Regions from separate parts of the Pseudarthrobacter sp. NPDC058196 genome, predicted to be linked through region 2. Evidence: riboswitches for the same ligand, from Rfam matches in the RefSeq annotation. Region 2 holds a riboswitch; the other holds the start of a gene.
What was found. A riboswitch is a leader RNA that binds a small molecule or an ion and turns the genes downstream of it on or off. The one in region 2 is predicted to bind S-adenosylmethionine.
Positions count from the first base shown of each region.

Region 1: linked by a shared signal. The riboswitch ahead of ACFVVC_RS13390 (homoserine O-acetyltransferase) and the one ahead of ACFVVC_RS14595 (cobalamin-independent methionine synthase II family protein) in region 2 are both predicted to bind S-adenosylmethionine.

Region 1 covers NZ_JBHVVN010000008.1:164,876-170,752, reverse strand. Annotated here, with positions in the region: gene ACFVVC_RS13395 (bifunctional o-acetylhomoserine/o-acetylserine sulfhydrylase) at 1-904, shown strand, start outside; SAM riboswitch class IV at 1,004-1,119, shown strand; gene ACFVVC_RS13390 (homoserine O-acetyltransferase) at 1,132-2,247, shown strand; gene ACFVVC_RS13385 (alcohol dehydrogenase catalytic domain-containing protein) at 2,360-3,496, shown strand; gene ACFVVC_RS13380 (hypothetical protein) at 3,517-4,065, opposite strand; gene ACFVVC_RS13375 (SGNH/GDSL hydrolase family protein) at 4,115-4,984, opposite strand; gene ACFVVC_RS13370 (alpha/beta hydrolase) at 5,062-5,712, shown strand; gene ACFVVC_RS13365 (RNA-binding S4 domain-containing protein) at 5,744-5,877, opposite strand, start outside.
Region 2 covers NZ_JBHVVN010000009.1:152,380-158,256, forward strand. Annotated here, with positions in the region: gene ACFVVC_RS14570 (HAD-IIA family hydrolase) at 1-61, opposite strand, end outside; gene ACFVVC_RS14575 (TrmH family RNA methyltransferase) at 120-776, shown strand; gene fbaA (class II fructose-bisphosphate aldolase) at 899-1,918, shown strand; gene ACFVVC_RS14585 (DUF3151 domain-containing protein) at 1,919-2,338, shown strand; gene ACFVVC_RS14590 (uracil-DNA glycosylase) at 2,422-3,054, opposite strand; partial or broken gene ACFVVC_RS14595 (cobalamin-independent methionine synthase II family protein) at 3,266-4,474, opposite strand; SAM riboswitch class I at 4,488-4,592, opposite strand; gene ACFVVC_RS14600 (adenylosuccinate synthase) at 4,863-5,877, shown strand, end outside.

The DNA.
Region 1 (5,877 bases), on a different contig from region 2:
GCGGGATGCCGTGCAGCCCAACACCAAGCTGTTCTTTGGGGAGGTGGTTTCCAACCCGCGCCAGGACGTCCTGGATATCGAAGGCATCTCCCAGGTGGCCCACGACGCCGGCGTTCCCCTGATCGTGGACAACACCCTGTCCACTCCCTACCTGATCCGGCCATTGGAGTGGGGTGCGGACATCGTGATCCACTCCGCCACCAAATACCTGGGCGGTCATGGCTCGGCCATTGCCGGCGTCATCGTCGACTCCGGCAAGTTCGATTTCGGCAAGGACCCTGACCGTTTCCCCGGCTTCAACACCCCGGATCCCACGTACAACGGGCTGGTCTACGCCCGGGACCTTGGCGAGGGCGGCGCACTGGGCGCCAACCTTTCCTACATCCTCAAAGCCCGTGTCCAGTTGCTGCGCGACCTCGGCTCGGCGGTCTCGCCCTTCAACGCCTTCCTGATTTCCCAGGGCCTGGAAACGCTGAGCCTGCGGGTGGAACGGCACGTTTCCAACGCCACGGAGGTGGCGCGCTGGCTGGAGAGAAGGGACGACGTCGAATCGGTCGCCTACGCGGGGCTGCCGTCCAGCCCCTGGTACGAACGCGGCCGCAAGTACGGCCCCAAGGGGACCGGCGCCGTCGTCGCCTTCAACCTTGCAGGCGGCGCGGAGGCGGGCAAACGCTTTGTCGACGCCCTGGAGCTGCACTCGCACGTAGCCAACATCGGTGACGTCCGCTCGCTTGTCATCCACCCGGCGTCGACCACCCACAGCCAGCTCTCGCCCGAGCAGCAGGTGGTGGCCGGGGTCAATCCGGGGCTGGTCCGGTTGTCTGTCGGCCTGGAGCACATCGACGACATCCTGGCCGACCTTGAGGCCGGTTTCCGCGCGGCCAAGGGAGGCGCCGACACCTGATCGACAGCACGCTGCGGCACCGCCGGCCGGCAGCGCCGGGAAGTCACAACCAGTCACACTCTTGGCCTGGACCGGGGGGTGTTTCGTACACTCGAACCAGGTCATGAGTGCCAGTGACAGCCCCGGCTTGCTGGCCGGCAACCCTCCTTCCGCGGTGGGGTGCCCCGGGTGAAGACCTGGCCTGCCGGTCAAATGACGGCAGGCAAGCGCGTAGAAGAGGTCTTGCCATGACGGTTACCGTCGCCCGTACCACCATTCCCGAACACGGAGTTGTCCGCTACGCCTCCATTGGGGGACTCGAGCTGGAGGGCGGCGGCTACCTTCCGGATGTCACCCTGGCGTACGAGACCTGGGGCACGCTGAACGCAGATGGCAGCAACGCCATCCTGATCGAGCACGCCCTGACCGGCAGCACCCACGTGACCCGGGGCGATACTGACGAAGAGGGCTGGTGGGAACAGCTGGCCGGTCCAGGCGCTCCCGTCGATACGGACCGTTTCTTTGTCGTGTCCATCAACATCGTGGGTGGGTGCTACGGATCCACTGGCCCGTCCTCGCCTTCCCCGGACGGAGCACCCTGGGGGTCACGGTTCCCGCTGGTAACGCTGCGGGACAGCACTGTTGCGGAGGCCCGGCTGGCGGACCAGCTGGGCATCGGGAGCTGGTACGCAGTCCTTGGCGGTTCCATGGGCGGTGCCCGCGCCCTGGAGTGGGCCGTGACCTACCCCGGCCGGGTGCAGCGCTGCGCCGTCATCTCCGTCGGCGCTGCCAGCACGGCTGAACAAATCGCCTTCGCCCAGGCCCAGACGCTGGCCATCCGCCAGGATCCGAACTTCAACGGCGGCGACTACTACGGTGGCCCGTGCCCGGAAGACGGGCTGGCCCTGGCCCGGCGGATCGCCCACATCACGTACCGGTCCGCCGCGGAACTGGAAGGGCGCTTCGGCCGGGAGCCCCAGGCCCCCGAGTCGCCCCTGCACGGCGGATTGCTGGCAAACCGCGGACGCTACCAGGTGGAAAGCTACCTGGACCACCAGGGCAGGAAGCTTGTCCGCCGGTTCGACGCCAACAGCTACATCGCCCTCACCGAGGCACTGATGAGCCACGATATCTGCCGGGGCCGCGGGCCGCTGGTCGAAACCCTGGCATCCTCCACGGCCCGGTTCTTTGTTGCCGCCGTCGATTCCGACCGGCTCTACTTCCCGTCCCAGTCCCGAGAATTGGCCCAGGCCCTGCCCGGTGAGGTTGGCGTGCATATGATCAATGCACCGATAGGCCATGACGGCTTCCTGACCGAGATCGGACAGCTGGGGCACCAGCTCCGGACCTCCTTCCTGGTGTAGCAGCGCTCGCCGGATCCCGGCAGCGGGCGACCGACGTCCACCACGGGGCTGCCGCCGCGCTGCGGTGCCGCAGTGCAGCCGGCCCCGAGAAGAAGTACGGCATGATCGTGTCATGAAAGCCGCCGTCCTTTATTCGACCGTTCCCGCCGCCGGACAGGCGCCGGGAAAGCCCACCTACGCTGACGCCAAGCCGTTGGTGGTGCAGGAGCTGGACCAACCGCGGCCCCGCGCCGGCGAGCTTGGCGTTGCCATCACGTATTCGAGCCTGTGCCATTCGGACCTGTCCGTGGTGGACGGCTCCCGGGCCCGGCCGCTTCCGATGGCATTGGGCCACGAGGCGGTGGGGCGGGTGGTGTCTGTGGGCGACGCCGTAGCCGACGTATCCGTAGGAGACCACGTGGTGCTGGTCTTCGTGCCCAGTTGCGGCCACTGCCGGGCGTGCCGCGCCGGAAGGCCCGCGCTCTGCCACCGCGCAGCAGAGGTCAACGGCTCCGGCGACCTGCTTCACGGGCCTGCCTTGCTGCGCACGCCGGCGGGGGAGCGCATCAACCACCATTTGGGCGTCTCGGCGTTTGCGGATTACGCCGTGGTGGCGCGGGAATCGGTGGTGGTAATTGACGACGACGTCCCGGACACCGTCGCGGCGATGTTTGGTTGCGCCGTGCTCACCGGAATGGGGGCCGTCCTCAACACGGCAGGTGTCAGTCCGGGACAGTCCGTGGCAGTCTTCGGCCTCGGCGCAGTGGGCTTGTCGGCCGTCATGGCGGCCCGCCTCGCCGGGGCAGCCGGCGTGATTGCCATCGATCCGAATCCTGGCAAGCACCACTTGGCCTTGGACGCCGGTGCCACGGCGGCCGGCACACCGGAGGACGCGGCGGCGCTGATTGAAGAGGCAGCCGGCGACGGGGTGGACGTTGCCGTCGAAGCGGTCGGCTCGGCGGGCGTGATCGCCACTTGCCTTGACCTGGTGACGCGGGGCGGCGCGGTTGTCTCGGTGGGACTGCCCCATCCCTCTGCTGAACTGACGGTTCCCGCACTGCAGTTCGCGGGTGCCGGCAAACGACTCCTGGGCTCCTACATGGGTGACGCAGTTCCCGGCCGCGACATCCCGGCGTACCTTGGCTACTGGCGGGAAGGCAGGCTTCCGGTGGAACTGCTGCACACCGATACCCGGCCGCTGGCCGAAATCAACGAAGGCCTGGACGCGCTGGCATCCGGGCGGGTGGTCAGGCGGCTCTTCCGGGCTTGAGGCGTGGAGGCGCCAGGCCGTCAGCCGTTCATGATGTCGCCGCGGCGCTTCATGTAGTCCTCCATGGACATTTCGCCGTTGCTGTACTGCTGGTCCAGTTCTGCGAGCTTCCGGGCACGGAACCCCTGGGGCGCTCCCGGCAGGGGAGCGGCCGGGCCTGACGGCGGGTGGCCGGTACCTGGCTGCTGGCCGGGGAACTGCTGGCCCATACCCTGCTGCTGGCCCGGGAACTGCTGGAAGGGCGGTTCCTGGGGAGCGCCGTACCGGGGGTCCGGCATGGGCGGTGGCCCGTACTGGTACGGCTGGGGCTGGGAACCATCGGCCGGCCGGGGCTGGCGGAAGCCGCCGGAGAAGTAGTCCTGCTGGGTGTAGCCGTCGCGGGGCTGGTTGCTCTGCGGCCCCGCCGACCCGGGGAACCCGCCCGGCCCGTACTGTCCCGGAAACTGGCCCGGGTACTGGCCGGGCAAACGCTGGTCCCGGTCCCGCCGTGCCATGGACCGCCGGTACATCCGCATGGCCGTGGGGACAACGAAGGACAGGATGATGATCCAGACAAACAAGCTGCTCACGGTGCCGCGCCTCTCAAAGGTTGTCCTTCCAGCGTAACCCCGGGCGGCGCTACCGGCGGCTGGGTTCCGAGGTTCCCAGCGGACCCTCACCGGATCCCAGCGGCACGCCCGGGCCGAAGACGGGACCCGGCGTCGGCCGTTTTGCCGTGATGCCGTCACCGGAGGACTGGTGCCGCAGCCGGCGCAGCACCCACGGCACGAAGTATTCGCGGGCCCACACCAGGTCCCCGGTCCTTGCCTCGCGCCAGGTCCGGGGCGGCAGCGCCTTGGGCTGGAGCGGTTCCAGGGAGTGCTCCACGTTGAGCGAGTCCAGCACCATGGCCGCGATGGTGTGGTGCCCCAGCGGGGAGAAGTGCAGCCTGTCCTGGTCCCACATCTGCGGATCGCTCAGCTGCCGGAGGGACCACATGTCGGCGATGACGGCGTCATGGCGCGCCGCGACAGTCCGCAGGTTCTCGTTGTAGATGGCCACCTTGCTCCGGATCCTGCCCAGGACCGAGGAGCCGGTGTCCGGACCGTTGAACAGGACCACGGTGGCGCCGCCCATGGACAGGATCTGGACCACGGAATCGAGCTTTTCGGCGAGCACGTCGGGGTCGCCGCCCGGGCGGATGAGGTCGTTGCCGCCGGCGGACAGGGTGACCAGGTCCGGCTTCAGTTCCAAGGCCGGAGCCAGTTGCTGGTCCACGATCTGCTGCAGGAGCCGGCCGCGGACGGCGAGGTTGGCGTAGGCGAAGTCCGGCTTGGTGCGGCCCAGTTCTTCGGCCACCCTGTCGGCCCAGCCGCGGTGGCCTCCGGGGCTTGCGGGCTCGGGGTCGCCGATGCCCTCGGTAAAGGAATCGCCCATCGCCACGTACCGGCTCCAGGGGTGGGAACCGGGGTGCACGGAGGGGGTCTGGATGGCACTTGCGTCAGTCACTGTCCTATCCTGCCTTCCGCTTCACTGGCTACGCCAACGTAGGTTGTTACTTTCGGGTAACTGTAAGAATGGAAACCATGACTGACGCCGAAGTATTTCCCGCTCCCGTTGTCCTGTGGTCCCACCCCGAAGACCAGCGTGCCGGCAAGCCGCTCTTGGTGCTGCTGCACGGCTACGGTGCCAACGAACAGGACCTGTTCAGCCTCGCCGGGATGCTTCCAGGGGACTTCGTGGTGGCATCCGTCCGTGCGCCGATCGCCATGGGCCCCGGCTTCACCTGGTTCCCGCTGACAGCGTCCATCGACTATTCCCTGGACCGGGTCAAAGCGGCTTCGGCCTACGTCCTGGAATGGATCGACACCATCAGGGCAGGCCACCCCTCCGTCTCGCTGCTGGGCTTCTCCATGGGCATGGCGATGGCCACCACCCTCCTGCGGCAGCGTCCCACGGACTTCGCTGCCGTCGTCGGACTCTCAGGCTTCGTGGTGGACGCCGCCGGCGACCCCACGTTCAAGGACGCCGAACTGGACGGAACCGTCCCCATGTTCTGGGGCCGGGACCAGCAGGACCCGGTGATCACCCAGGACAAGATCGAGTTCACCATGGGCTGGGTGCGCAAGCACGTCAAGCTCACCAAGGTGCTCTACGCGGGCATGTGGCACGGCATCAACGAGCAGGAGATCGGCCATGTGGGGGAGTTCCTCACCCACGAGGTGCTCACCAAGTAGGCGTACGACGGCGGCGCTCCGGCCTTGGAGGTCAGCCCGCCTCCGGCGCGACCACCTTCACGGTGTGCCCGTTGACGGTGACAGTGTCCCCGTTGTGCAGCTGGCGGCCGCGGCGGTCATCGATTTCGCCGTTGACCTTCACCAGCCCGTTCTTGATGAGCTCCG
Region 2 (5,877 bases):
CGTTGCGGTAAACCGCGGGGTTTCCTGCTGCCTGGACTTCTTCTGCCACGTCTACCTCCACCGGTGATGAATGCTCCAGTGGTCCAGTCTAGTGTTGAAGGGTGAACCAAACGCCCGGGATGACAGACGAACCCAACCACGCGCCCGGGGATGCCGAACCCGCCAAGGCGGAGGTCGGCGTCGGGCCCTGGGAGGGCGAATTGCCCGAAGGCGACCACTGGGACCCTGACCTCCTGGCGGACGGGGACCGGCGCAACGTGCTGGACAAGTACCGCTACTGGAAACACGAGGCGATCGTGGCGGAGCTGGACTCCCGGCGGCACAACTTCCATGTGGCCATCGAGAACTGGCAGCACGACCTCAATATCGGCACGGTGGTGCGCACCGCCAACGCCTTCCTCGCCAAGGAGGTCCACATTATTGGCCGACGGCGGTGGAACCGGCGCGGTGCCATGGTCACCGACCGCTACCAGCACGTCCGCCACCACCCCACCGTGGAGGATTTCGTCCAGTGGGCGCACGGGGAGGGTCTCGCCATTATCGGGATCGACATCTTCCCGGACTCCGTCCCCCTGGAGACCTACGAACTGCCCCGGGACTGCGTGCTGGTCTTCGGCCAGGAGGGCCCGGGCCTGACTCCGGAGGTCCACGAGGCCGCTGTCGCCACCCTGTCCATCGAGCAGTTTGGCTCCACCCGGTCCATCAACGCCGCCTCCGCAGCCGCCATCGCCATGCACGCCTGGGTCCGCCGGCACGTCTTCGGCCAGCACGTCTGAGTATTACCGACCGGTGACCCGAAACACCCTGCCAGCCCGGGAATGGCTAGGATGGTGCCTAGCCGTAAGCGGTCTACTTGAGGGTCATCCACCCACAGACGAAACTCAGCAGAGGAGCCAGCATGCCCATTGCAACCCCAGAGATCTACGCCGAGATGATCGACCGCGCGAAGGCGGGCGGATTCGCCTTCCCCGCCGTCAACGTCACGTCCTCGCAGACGCTGAACGCGGCACTGCGCGGCTTCGCGGAGGCGGAGTCAGACGGCATCGTGCAGGTCTCCACCGGTGGCGCCGCCTACTGGTCCGGCGCCTCCACCAAGGACATGGTTGCCGGCTCCTTGGGTTTCGCAGCCTTCGCCCGCGAAGTTGCCAAGAACTACGGCGTCAACATCGCCCTGCACACGGACCACTGCCCCAAGGACAAGCTGGACGGCTTCGTCCTGCCGCTGCTTGAGGCTTCCGAAGCTGAGGTCAAGGCCGGCCGCAACCCGCTGTTCAACTCCCACATGTGGGACGGCTCCGCGGAAACCCTGCAGGAGAACCTGCGCATCGCCCGCGACCTGCTCCAGCGCACGGCTGCCGCCAAGATGGTCCTCGAGGTGGAGATCGGCACGGTCGGCGGTGAGGAAGACGGCGTCGAGAACGCCATCAACGACAAGCTCTACACCACGGTCGAGGACGCCCTGGCCACCATCGACGCCCTGGGCGCCGGCGAAAACGGCCGCTACATCACCGCACTGACCTTCGGCAACGTCCACGGCGTGTACAAGCCCGGCGGCGTCAAGCTGCGCCCGGAGATCCTCAAGGACATCCAGGCCCAGGTGGGCGCGAAAATCGGCAAGGACAACCCGTTCGACCTCGTGTTCCACGGCGGCTCCGGATCCTCGGACCAGGAAATCGCCGACGCCGTCTCCTACGGCGTGATCAAGATGAACATCGACACCGACACCCAGTACGCCTACACCCGTCCGGTGGCCGACCACATGTTCAAGAACTACGACGGCGTCCTGAAGGTCGACGGCGAAGTAGGCAACAAGAAGACCTACGACCCCCGCGTCTGGGGCGCCTCCGCCGAAGCCGGCCTGGCGGCCCGCGTGGTGGAAGCCACCAAGCAGCTCGGTTCGGCCGGAAAGACGTTCTAAATGTCGGATGAGTTCCGCAGGAACCTGATGGGGCCTGAGCCCACGCTCCTGCCTGCCGAAACCGAGGTCAACGCGCAGCTGGAGGCCGGCCACGAGGCCTTGGACCTGGTGGAAAAGCACCCGACGTCCTCGCTGTTGTGGGCGATCCTGGCTGAGGAAGCGTGGACCGAGGGCCGCACCATCGACTCCTACGCGTACGCCCGGGTGGGCTACCACCGCGGACTGGACGCGCTGCGCCGCAACGGCTGGCGCGGCGTCGGGCCCATCCCGTGGGAGCACGAGCCAAACCGCGGGTTCCTGCGTGCGCTCTACTCGCTGGGCAGGGCTTCCTCGGCTATCGGGGAAGCTGACGAGCCGGAGCGGATCGAGAAGTTCCTGAACGACTCGGACCCCGCGGCGAAGGCAGCCATCGAGGGCTAGATTCGAATAATTACGACGACGGCAGGTCACCTTCCCAGGGAAGGTGACCTGCCGTCGTCGGTGGTTGAGCCTGTCGAAAAACCCTAGGCCTGCTGGGCGATGCCGGTGCGTGCCATGGCGTCGGCGTAGGCCGTGCGCATGTCCGCCAGGAACTCCTCCTGGCGGGCCGGGGAACCGGCGAAGGCGCGTCCGCTCAGGGAGCGGACCTTGTAGGTCTTGAGGCCTCGGCGCCACAGCAGCGGAACTTCGGTCTTCAGCAGCAGGTTGGCCAGGCGGTTGGCCTCGGTGCCGTGCGCCACGATCACGGAGGCGCGGGGGACGAGGGCCAGGAACTTCAGCAGCGGCTTCAAACCGGCCTGCACCTGGTCCGGGGTGAATTTTCCGTTGGCCTCGCCCGGGACGTGCCACGGGTGGACATTCCAGGGCATCACGAATTCCGGGCGCAGGGCCAGCTTCCACTGGATGCCCAGCATGCGGGTCGCGGCGTCCTGGTCACCGGCGGTGATGAAACCGGACTGGTCCATCTCGCCAATGTTGGAGTACAGGCTGATGATGCGGCATTCCTCAACATCGTGCATGGGGTCCACGTAGGGCACCACGGTTCCGGGCTTTGCTTCCTGCAGGGAATCACACAGCTCGTTGACAGCGGCAACGCTGGGTTCGTAGCGGCGGCTCATGAGCTGTTCGTGGAATGTTTCGGGGGCCAGTGCGGTCATGAAGGGCTGGTTCTCCTGCGGGGATTGATGTTGCGTCCACCGCTGAAAATGGGCGCACGGCGGCGCAGCTCTTCAACGGTGGTTAGTTGGGGTGGGCCGATTCCGGGTCGGCCTCTGCCAGTTTACCAAGCCCGGGGAAACGAAACGCCGGTCCAGCGCACCTCATTCGTGGCGCGTTGGACCGGCGGTCACTCCCGGAACGGGCGGATACCTACCAGAGGCGCTTGGTGGCGCGGCGGGCACCCTCGCCCAGCGCCTCAAGCTTGGCGAATGCGATCTGCGGATGCACCCGGCCGCCCAGGCCGCAGTCGGTCGAGGCGATCACGCTTTCCCGGCCCACCAGTTCAGCGAACCTGACAATGCGGTCAGCCACGAGGTCCGGGTGCTCCACCACGTTGGTGGCATGCGAGACTACGCCGGGGATGATCACTTTGCCCTCAGGAAGTGCGGTGTCCTCCCAGACCCGCCATTCGTGTTCGTGGCGGACGTTGGCCGCCTCGAAGGAGTAGGCGCCGGCGTTGACCTGCAGCACTGAGCCGATGATGTCCGCGAACGGGATATCCGTGGTGTGCGGACCGTGCCAGGAGCCCCAGCAGACGTGCAGCCGGATCTGTTCCTGCGGAAGGTCCCGCAGCGCCCAGTTGGTGGCCTCCACGCGCAGCTGGATGAACTTCAGGTAGTCCTCCAGGGACGGCTCCGGGTTGATCTGGTCCCAGCTCTCGGCCAGTCACGGATCGTCGAGCTGGACCGTCAGGCCGGCGTCGATGATGGCCTTGTATTCCTCGCGCATCGCATCTGCGCAGGCGTAGACGAGTTCCTCATCGTTCTTGTAATACTCGTTGGCTACGCGGGCGCAGGAACCGGGGGAGAGGGACGCCACGAACCCTCCGGTGAGGCCGGCCGCCGCGAGCCCGGTCTTCAGGTTCTTGATGTCCGAGGCCACCAGGTCATGGCCGGTATAGGTCAGGGGCCCGGCGATCTTGGGCTGGGACACGCTCTTCCGGTGCGCGAGTATCCCGGAGGAAGGGTCGTTGTACGCCTCGTTGAAGGCCTGCCGGTCCCGCCGGTCGGGGAAGGATGTCAGGACAACATTTCCGGGGGAGGAACGCCGTACTTCGGCTTCTGCCCACCGGTCCACGTTCGTCGGCTCCAGGCCGCCGAGCCGGGCAAAGGAGTAGTTCCACCAGGCCCCGTAATCAACGGAGTTGGACATCGTGTGCCCATACTCGCCGTCGTTGGGGATGTCGATTCCCAGGTCCTTCTGGCGCTGCACCACGTCCACAACGGAGTCTTCCAGGAGCTCCAGGAACGCGGGGGTGACCCCCTCGGATTCCTTTGCCGTATTGGCCGCGATGAGTTCAGGGGTGCGGGGCAAGGACCCGGCGTGGGTGGCACGAATGTGGTCGGTGTTGAGGGGCATGCTGGAATCTTCCTTTCCATCGGTCCTGGCAGTAGCACCATCGGCCGGCAGAATTCCTGCCGGACCGTGGTTGCTGCGGCGTCATTGAGCCAGGTCTCTCAGCCGCTCCGGATGGTCCACTCCCACCTAAATCCAGGAGCGTGGTCAGAGGCAAACGCGGTTCAGAATGTGTCTGACTGCAATTGCGGGGCCGCGGCGGGCCCATCGAGTGGACAAAGTGCCTGATCCGCTAAACTTGGGTGGTAAGAGCCCCGGAACTCTTCCATCGCTGCGCCGCCCTGCGGTCCGGCGAAGGCCGGTCTGTTCGGGGCATTCTCATGAACGGTGCTGCGCAGGTCCGCTCCCCGCGGCCGGCCCCGGGCAGCCCGAACGAATGGGGGAGGATCCCATGCCAGCAATTGTGATCGTAGGAGCCCAGTGGGGCGACGAAGGAAAAGGCAAGGCCACCGACCTTCTGGGCGGCCGTGTTGACTACGTCGTCAAGCCCAACGGCGGCAACAACGCCGGGCACACCGTCGTCGTAGGCGGTGAAAAGTACGAACTCAAACTGCTGCCCGCAGGCATTCTCAGCCCCAACGCGGTCCCTATCATCGGCAATGGCTGCGTGGTGAACCTCGAAGCCCTTTTCCAGGAGATCGACGGACTCCAGGCCCGCGGCGCCGATACCTCGCGGCTCCGGGTATCTGCCAACGCCCACCTGGTGGCCCCCTACCACCAGGTGCTGGACAAGGTGACCGAGCGCTTCCTCGGCAGCCGCGCCATCGGAACCACCGGCCGCGGCATTGGCCCCGCCTACATGGACAAGGTGGCCAGGCTGGGCATCCGTGTGCAGGACGTCTTCGATGAGTCCATCCTCCGCCAGAAAGTGGAAGGCTCGCTGCGCCAGAAGAACGAACTCCTGGTCAAGGTTTACAACCGCCGCGGCGTGGTGGTGGACGAGATCGTTGAGTACTTCCTGTCCTTTGCCGACCGCCTCCGCCCGCTGGTCATCGACAGCACCCTGGTCCTGAACACTGCCCTGGATGAGGGCAAGGTAGTCCTGATGGAAGGCGGCCAGGCAACGTTCCTGGACGTTGATCACGGAACCTACCCGTTCGTGACGTCCTCCAACCCCACGGCCGGTGGCGCGTCGGTGGGCTCCGGCATCGGTCCCACCCGGATTTCCCGCTCGATCGGCATCATCAAGGCCTACACCACCCGTGTGGGGGCCGGCCCGTTCCCCACCGAGCTCTTCGACGAGATGGGCATGTACCTGCAGAAGACCGGCGGTGAGTTCGGTGTCAACACCGGTCGTCCGCGCCGCTGCGGCTGGTACGACGCCGTCCTGGCCCGCCACGCGTCTCGCGTAAACGGCTTCACGGACTACTTCGTGACCAAGCTGGACGTGCTCACCGGCATCGAGC